Regions from separate parts of the Bacillus altaicus genome, predicted to be linked through region 1. Evidence: riboswitches for the same ligand, from Rfam matches in the RefSeq annotation. Region 1 holds a riboswitch; the other holds the start of a gene.
What was found. A riboswitch is a leader RNA that binds a small molecule or an ion and turns the genes downstream of it on or off. The one in region 1 is predicted to bind S-adenosylmethionine.

Region 1 (4,226 bases):
CGCATCAATCAACTCTTGTGAAATACGAATTCCTTCCTCGATAGCAGCCTCTTTCGTTTCATGTCCATCCATTCTTTGTCTTATCTCTTCAGGGAGCGTAATACCCGGTACTTCAAAATGAAGAAAATCTGCATTCCGCTTACTTACTAACGGCATAATTCCAATAAAGATGGGTTGTTCCAAATGCTTTGTCGCTTCATATACTTCTTTAATTAAAGCTACATCATAAATTGGCTGAGTTAAGAAATATTCTGCTCCAGCATCAATTTTTCGTTCCATTCGCTTTACCGCTGCTTTTAAATGCCTTACATGAGGATTGAATGCCCCTCCGACAGAAAATCTTGTTGCCGGACCAATTGATTTCCCTAAAATAGAGCGACCGTCGTTCATCTCTTTAATCATTTTAATTAGCTCTATAGATGACAAATCATATACAGAAGTTGCACCTGGAAAATCACCAACGCGCGCTGGATCACCAGTTAAAGCTAGCACTTCCTCCATACCTAATGCTGATAATCCAAGCAAGTGAGACTGTAGTCCAATGACGTTATGGTCTCTACACGTTAAGTGCGTCAATACTGGAATATCATGCTTCGTTAATAATGCACCCATAGCCATATTCGAAACGCGAGGAGATGCTAATGAATTATCTGCTAGGGTAATAGCATCCGCTCCAGCCCTTTTCAGTGCTCTTGCCCCTTCAAAAAATCGCTGCGTGTCTAACGTTTTCGGTGGATCTAATTCCACTACAACTGTCGTTTGTTTCTTTGCCTTTTCTGCGAGAGTGACATGAGCTCTCGAACGCTTCTCCTGTGTATGGACCACTTTAGGCCTTTGAATCGTCTCCTTTGCTATTACAGGTGCAACATTTGCGATAGCACGTTTCATTCCTTCAATATGTTCCGGGGTAGTACCACAACAACCACCTAATAAACGAATACCTTGTTCAATAAAGTTTGGTGTCATCTCTTCAAAATACGCTGGACTTCCCTCATATACGTAACGCCCTTCCACATAATTCGGGAGACCTGCATTCGGATATGCTGATAAATAGCCATTTTGAGGAATCGATATCATCTTGAAAGCTTCCGTCATATGAAGTGGCCCTAGTTGACAGTTCAATCCAACAACATTGGCACCGTAATCCAAAAGCTGTTTTAATACTTCATTGACATCATTCCCATTTTGAGTCGTACCTGCCTCATGTAACGCTAACTGAGCAACAATCGGAATATTCGTTTGTTTACGCAATACTTTAACGGCATGCAATAATTCAAATTCATCATAAAAAGTTTCTAATAGTAATCCATCAACCTGTTCTTCTAGTAAAGCACCTGCCTGCTCAAGTAACATAAATTCTCGCTCTATATCAGTCGTTGTAACAGCACCAATATGTTTCATACCTCCAATTGTCCCTAAAATTGCATTCCGCTCTGTTACTGATGCTTTCGCAATATTCACTGCCGCTTTATTAATTTGGACAACTTGATTTTCTAGACCATACATGCGGAGTTTCGCTTCATTCGCACCATACGTATTCGTTTGAATAACATCCGCTCCAGCAGCTACATATTGTTTATGGATCGATATAATTAAGTCCGGATCAGACAAATTCAATTCTTCAAAACTACTTTGTAAACCATGTGAATGTAATAACGTTCCAACCGCACCATCACCTATTACAATTCCTTTTGATAATAAATCTAGTAATTTCACGAATCTCCCTCATTTCTATCAATATAAAAACCCCCTCTTCACTTTGAAGAGGGGGACATAATTGTTCCTCCTCTTATTATGCAAAACACACGTTTTGCAGGTTTTAGCACCGTTTCAAACATTTAGTTTGAAGGTTGCTGGGTTTCACAGGGCCTTTCCCTCCACCGCTCTCAATAAGAGTTTGTCTTTATTATTTTATTTATGTAGCTAAAAGGAAATACGTTCCCCTTTTAACAATGTTTGTTAATTTTTTATAAATTTAGCATGCACTAAAATAAAAGTCAATGACACTTGCGGAAAAATAAAAATTATTTAAAATAAAGTTGCAATTCAATTATCTTTTGTTGTAAAGTTAAAAACATAATAAAAATTTCATACGCACATTCTTATCTAGAGAGGTAGAGGGACTGGCCCTATGACGCCTCAGCAACCATTAACATTCATTCGTTAATAAGGTGCTAATTCCAGCAAATTGTTAAAGATTTGACAGATGAGAAGAAGACTCTATTCAATCCGAAAGCCTTCTTCTTAGAAGGCTTTTTTTATTTTCACTTAGTCGTTCACTTTAAAAAGGGGGAATTTTCACATGTCAACAATCGAAACAAAACTAGCACAAATCGGGAACCGTAGCGAAGCTACAACAGGAACTGTTAATCCACCTGTTTATTTCTCAACTGCTTATCGTCACGAAGGAATTGGTAAATCTACTGGCTTTGACTATTCAAGAACTGGAAATCCGACTCGCGGTCTTTTAGAACAGGCAATTGCAGACTTAGAAAGCGGTGAACAAGGGTATGCCTGTAGTTCAGGAATGGCGGCTGTTCTCCTTGTCCTTTCACTATTCCGTTCCGGAGATGAGCTTATCGTATCCGAAGACTTATACGGAGGAACATATCGTCTATTTTCCGAACATGAAGACAAGTGGAATATTCGATGTAGATACGTAGATACACAATCTATTAAACAAATTGAGCAAGCAATCACATCTCAAACGAAGGCTATTTTCATAGAAACACCGACTAATCCATTAATGCAAGTAACTGATATCGTAAGTGTAGCAAGTGTAGCGAAAAGGCACGGACTACTTCTTATTGTAGATAACACGTTCTATACACCTTATATACAGCAACCATTAACAGAAGGTGCAAACATCGTCCTTCATAGCGCAACTAAATATTTAGGCGGACATAACGATGTACTAAGCGGACTTGTCGTTGCGAAAGGGAAATCTCTTTGCGAGGAGCTTGCTCATTATCATAATGCCTCTGGTGCTGTCTTAAGCCCGTTTGATTCATGGCTATTAATTCGAGGGATGAAAACTTTAGCACTCCGCATGAAACAGCATGAAGAAAATGCTCATGCAATTGTTGCTTATTTAAATGATGAAGATGGTGTGACAGATGTATTTTATCCAGGAAGAGGTGGTATGATTTCATTTCGCCTTCAAGATGAAACTTGGATTAATCCTTTCTTACAATCTTTATCCTTAATTACATTTGCTGAAAGTCTTGGCGGCGTCGAAAGTTTAATGACTTATCCAGCAACGCAAACTCATGCCGATATTCCAGAAGATATTCGAACAGCACGCGGTGTGTGTAATCGTCTTCTCCGTTTTTCAGTCGGCATCGAAAATAGCAATGATTTAATTCAAGACTTAAAGCAAGCAATTAAACTTGTAAAAGAAGGTGTAAAAATATGAGCTATTCCATAGATACGCTTTTACTGCATAATCAATACAAGCATGACTCACACACAGGAGCTGTTAACGTTCCCATCTATAACACATCAACATTTCATCAGTTCGATGTAGATGCTTTCGGAAAGTATGACTATAGTAGATCTGGAAATCCAACACGTGAAGCTCTTGAAGATATCATTGCTTTATTAGAAGGCGGGACAAAAGGATTTGCCTTTGCATCAGGCATTGCAGCCATTTCTACTGCATTTCTCCTTCTTTCACAAGGTGACCATGTTCTTATTTCAGAAGATGTATATGGAGGCACTTATCGAATTGTTACTGAAGTTCTCTCCCGTTATGGTGTTTCACATACATTTGTTGATATGACCAATGTGGAAGAAGTAAAAGAAAACATTAAACCAAATACGAAGCTCTTTTATGTAGAAACACCTTCTAACCCACTTTTAAAAGTGACAGATATTCGTGCTGTTTCTAATCTTGCAAAATCTATTGATGCTCTTACTTTTGTTGATAATACATTTTTGACACCACTATTTCAAAAGCCACTTGACCTTGGCGCCGATGTTGTTCTTCATAGTGCAACAAAATTTATTGCTGGTCATAGTGATGTCACCGCCGGATTAGCTGTCGTAAAAGATGAAGAGCTTGCTCAAAAGCTCGGCTTTCTACAAAACGCTTTTGGTGCTATTTTAGGACCGCAAGATTGTTCTCTCGTGCTTCGCGGCATTAAAACACTGCATGTACGTCTCGAACATTCAGCTGCAGGTGCCAACAAAATCGCACATTTTTTACAAGAGCACTCTAAAGTTCA
Region 2 (4,226 bases), 2.6 Mb from region 1:
TTCAATATATATTTTTCCTAATAAGAAACGCGTGTGAACATTGTTCCGCGCGTTTTTTGTCTATCTAAAAGCGTGCTGCAATGAATAGAAGATTGGGGTTATGAGTTTTAGAGGAAATAAGGGAGGAATTCAAATGTATTTACACGGCACAAGCCGAATCAATGGGCAAGGACACTTAGAAATTGGAGGGTGCGATACGACGCAACTAGCAAAACAATACGGAACACCACTTTATGTATACGATGAAGAGTCAATTCAAGGGAAATGTCGTGCGTTTCATCGTGCTTTTAAAGAAAGTGGTTTCTCTTATCAAGTAGCATATGCTAGCAAGGCGTTCTTGTGCATGGAGATGTGCCGAGTAGCTCGTGAAGAAAATATGTCTTTAGACGTTGTCTCTGGAGGAGAATTATATACTGCACTTCAAGCAGGATTTCCGGCATCGCGCATTCATTTTCACGGAAATAATAAAACAGAAGAAGAAATGATTATGGCTCTTCAGGCGAATATTGGTTGTTTTGTGGTAGATAATTTCTTAGAATTAGAAATTTTACATGATTTAGCAGTGCAACATGGGAAATTTGTGAACATATTAATCCGTGTAACGCCTGGAGTAGAGGCACATACACACGAATATATAACAACAGGTCAAGAGGATTCGAAATTTGGGTTTGGTGTTTCAAATGGTCAAGCGATGCAAGCAATTGAGCTAGCTTTGCAAAAATCAAGTTATAATGTGCTAGGAATTCACTCGCACATCGGATCGCAAATATTTGAAACGGCTGGTTTTGTTCGAGCAATTGAAGTACTACGTCAATTTTTAGAAGAAGTGAGAGAGCGAACAAACTATGTGGTGAAAGTATTAAATGTCGGCGGAGGTTTCGGTATACGTTATACGGAGTCTGATACACCGTTAACACTTGAAACGTATGTGCACGCTGTAACAAGTAAGGTGAGAGAGCTGTTTACATTATGTGAATATCCGCTTCCTGAAATATGGATTGAGCCAGGGCGTAGTATTGTAGGGGATGCGGGAACAACAATTTATACAGTCGGAGCGGTGAAAGAGATTCCAGGCATAAGAAAATATGTTTCAGTCGATGGTGGGATGACAGATAATTTAAGGCCGGCTCTATATGGAGCGCGTTATGAGGCGATATTGGCGAATCGAGGGAATGATGAAAATGAGGAACTTGTTTCGATTGCTGGGAAATGTTGTGAAAGTGGAGATATGCTGATTTGGGATATTAATCTTCCTAAAGTTGCTTCTTCTGATTTACTAGCGATTTCTTGTACAGGGGCATATGGGTACTCGATGGCTAATAATTATAATCGTATTCGTAGACCGGCTGTAGTCTTTGCAAAAGGCGGAACATCACAAATTGTTGTAGAACGTGAAACATATGAAAATATTATTGGGAACGATCGCATACGTATTAAAGAACTTGTTTAAAAATGAAAAAAGGAGTTGTTCAGGATGGGCAATTCCTTTTTTATAAAATAAAATAATTAAAATATATCGGAAAACTAGGATTGAAAAAAATCAGAATTGTGATAAAATACAAATACAAAGCTTATCAAGAGAAGCTGAGGGAACTGGCCCTACGAAGCTCGGCAACCTGCTTATAGAAAGCAAGGTGCTAAATCCAGCAAAATGGAATCCATTTTGAAAGATAAGGTAAAATATATTACCGAACAGTCTTTTCGAAATGGGAAAGATTTTTTTTATGAATAAAAAGGGGGGCTGTTTGCGTGAGCGTACGGGAACATTTTGATGAAGTATCTGAGAAAATTCAAGCGATGCTTGCTGATATGAAATATGGTTCAATTACAATTGTGGTGCAAGATGGAAAAGTAATTCAATTAGAAAAAAGTGAAAAAGTACGTTTAAAGTGAAAAGCGCTGACTAGAAAAACTAGAGGCGGTTTTAATCTATTTTAATAGGTTAAAACCGTCTTTTTGCTTTTACAGGGGGAAGAAACATGTTGACGTATGAAAAGTGGGAAGAAAATCGTGTTTCATTTTCAGAAGAAGATGAAACGAAAGGCGCGCTATCCGTATTAAGTTGGGCTTATAAAGAATATAAAGATGAAGTTGTATACGCGTGTAGCTTCGGAGTGGAAGGCATGGTTTTACTGCATCTTATAAACCAAGTAAATCCATCTGCTAAAGTTGTATTTTTGGATACAAATGTTCATTTTCAAGAAACGTATGAATTAATTCAAAAAGTACGAGAACGATTTCCTTCATTAAATATTATAGAAAAACAGCCGGAACTTACACTTGATGAACAAGCGAAGTTGCATGGTGAGAAACTATGGGAAAGCAATCCGAATCTCTGTTGTAAGATCAGGAAGATTTTACCGTTAGAAAAATCACTTGCAGCGGAAAAAGCGTGGATATCGGGTTTAAGAAGGGAACAATCAGAAACGCGTAAGCATACAAAGTTTATAAATCAAGATCATCGTTTTCAATCTATTAAAGTTTGTCCGCTTATCCATTGGACGTGGAAAGAAGTGTGGCGATATGTATATAAACATAACTTGCCGTACAACCCATTGCATGATGTTGGATATCCAAGTATTGGGTGTGAGAAATGTACGCTACCTGTAGGAGCCGATGGTGATTCAAGAGATGGTAGATGGGCCGGGAAAATGAAAACTGAATGCGGTCTTCATTACCAATAAGATGAATCTTGAAATAAAGCTAAGAGGGGATATAGAAAATGACTACAATAAACGAATTAATAAACCGTGTAGATGAGACATACGACGTATCACAAATTGAAAAAGAAATTAAATTAGACAACATTGCGTTAAGTGATTTAGAACTGCTAGCGACAGGGGGATATAGTCCGCTTACTGGTTTTTTAGGAAAAAAAGATTATGATTCGGTTGTAGAAACGCTTCGTTTAGCAAATGGTAGCGTGTGGAGTATACCAATTACATTACCGGTAACAGAAGAAGTAGCAGAGGGACTGAAAGTTGGAGAAGAAGTAAAACTTGTTAACGATGGAAATGTATGTGGTGTTATTCAAATAGAAGATATTTTTGTACCTGATAAAGAAAAAGAAGCGTTACTTGTATATAAAACGACGGATGAGGCTCATCCAGGAGTAAAAAAATTATATGAGCGACCAAACGTTTACGTTGGAGGAGCTATTATTCTTACAAAACGTTTTGGGAATAATCCATTTCCTTCTTATCATTTAGATCCAATTGAAACGAGAGAAGAATTTAAAAAACGTGGCTGGAAAACAGTAGTCGGATTTCAAACGAGAAACCCGGTACATCGTGCTCATGAATATATTCAAAAGTCTGCTCTTGAAATTGTAGACGGTCTCTTTTTAAATCCACTTGTTGGGGAAACAAAGTCAGATGATATTCCTGCTGATGTAAGGATGGAAAGCTATGAAGTACTACTTCAAAACTATTATCCGAAAAACCGTGTCTTTTTAGGTGTATTTCCTGCAGCAATGCGTTACGCAGGACCAAGGGAAGCGATATTTCATGCACTAGTAAGAAAGAACTTTGGTTGCACCCACTTTATTGTAGGGCGTGATCATGCCGGGATAGGAGACTATTACGGAACATATGAAGCGCAGGAAATCTTTACGAATTTTACAGTAGAAGAGTTAGGGATTACGCCGTTATTTTTTGAACATAGTTTTTACTGCACTAAATGTGAAGCAATGGCTTCAACGAAAACGTGTCCGCATGGAAAAGAAGACCGTGTCATCTTTTCAGGTACGAAAGTACGAGAAATGTTAAGAAATGGTGAGATTCCGCCGAGTACATTTAGTCGTAAAGAAGTAGTGGAAGTGCTGATTAAAGGTTTGAAAAAAGAAGTAGTAACAGAATAGGGAGAGAATGAGATGGATACGAATATTACTTGGCATACAGCTTCTGTTTCAAAAGATGAGAGAAGAGTGAAGAATGGGCATCACAGTTTTGTAGTTTGGTTTACTGGTTTATCAGCTTCGGGTAAATCTACAGTAGCGAATGCGGTTGCTCGTAAACTGTTTGAAAAGAATATCGGAAATTATGTGCTAGATGGGGATAATATTCGCCACGGTTTAAATAAAGATTTAGGTTTTTCTGAAAGTGATCGTATGGAAAATATAAGACGTATTGGTGAAGTGGCGAAGCTATTTGTAGATCAAGGAACTGTTGTCCTTACAGCGTTTATTTCACCATTTCGAGTAGACAGAAAACAAGTTAGAGATCTAT

Region 2: it holds a riboswitch for S-adenosylmethionine, as region 1 does, so the genes downstream of both, ACE38F_RS20810 (YezD family protein) here and metI (cystathionine gamma-synthase/O-acetylhomoserine thiolyase) in region 1, are expected to answer to the same signal.

What each region holds. Positions count from the first base shown of each region.
Region 1 covers NZ_CM143394.1:1,461,995-1,466,220, reverse strand. The annotation lists gene ACE38F_RS07670 (bifunctional homocysteine S-methyltransferase/methylenetetrahydrofolate reductase) at 1-1,716, opposite strand, end outside; SAM riboswitch class I at 1,787-1,896, opposite strand; SAM riboswitch class I at 2,100-2,213, shown strand; gene metI (cystathionine gamma-synthase/O-acetylhomoserine thiolyase) at 2,303-3,415, shown strand; gene metC (cystathionine beta-lyase) at 3,412-4,226, shown strand, end outside.
Region 2 covers NZ_CM143394.1:4,028,533-4,032,758, reverse strand. The annotation lists gene lysA (diaminopimelate decarboxylase) at 134-1,450, shown strand; SAM riboswitch class I at 1,569-1,677, shown strand; gene ACE38F_RS20810 (YezD family protein) at 1,750-1,893, shown strand; gene ACE38F_RS20805 (phosphoadenylyl-sulfate reductase) at 1,980-2,684, shown strand; gene sat (sulfate adenylyltransferase) at 2,723-3,859, shown strand; gene cysC (adenylyl-sulfate kinase) at 3,872-4,226, shown strand, end outside.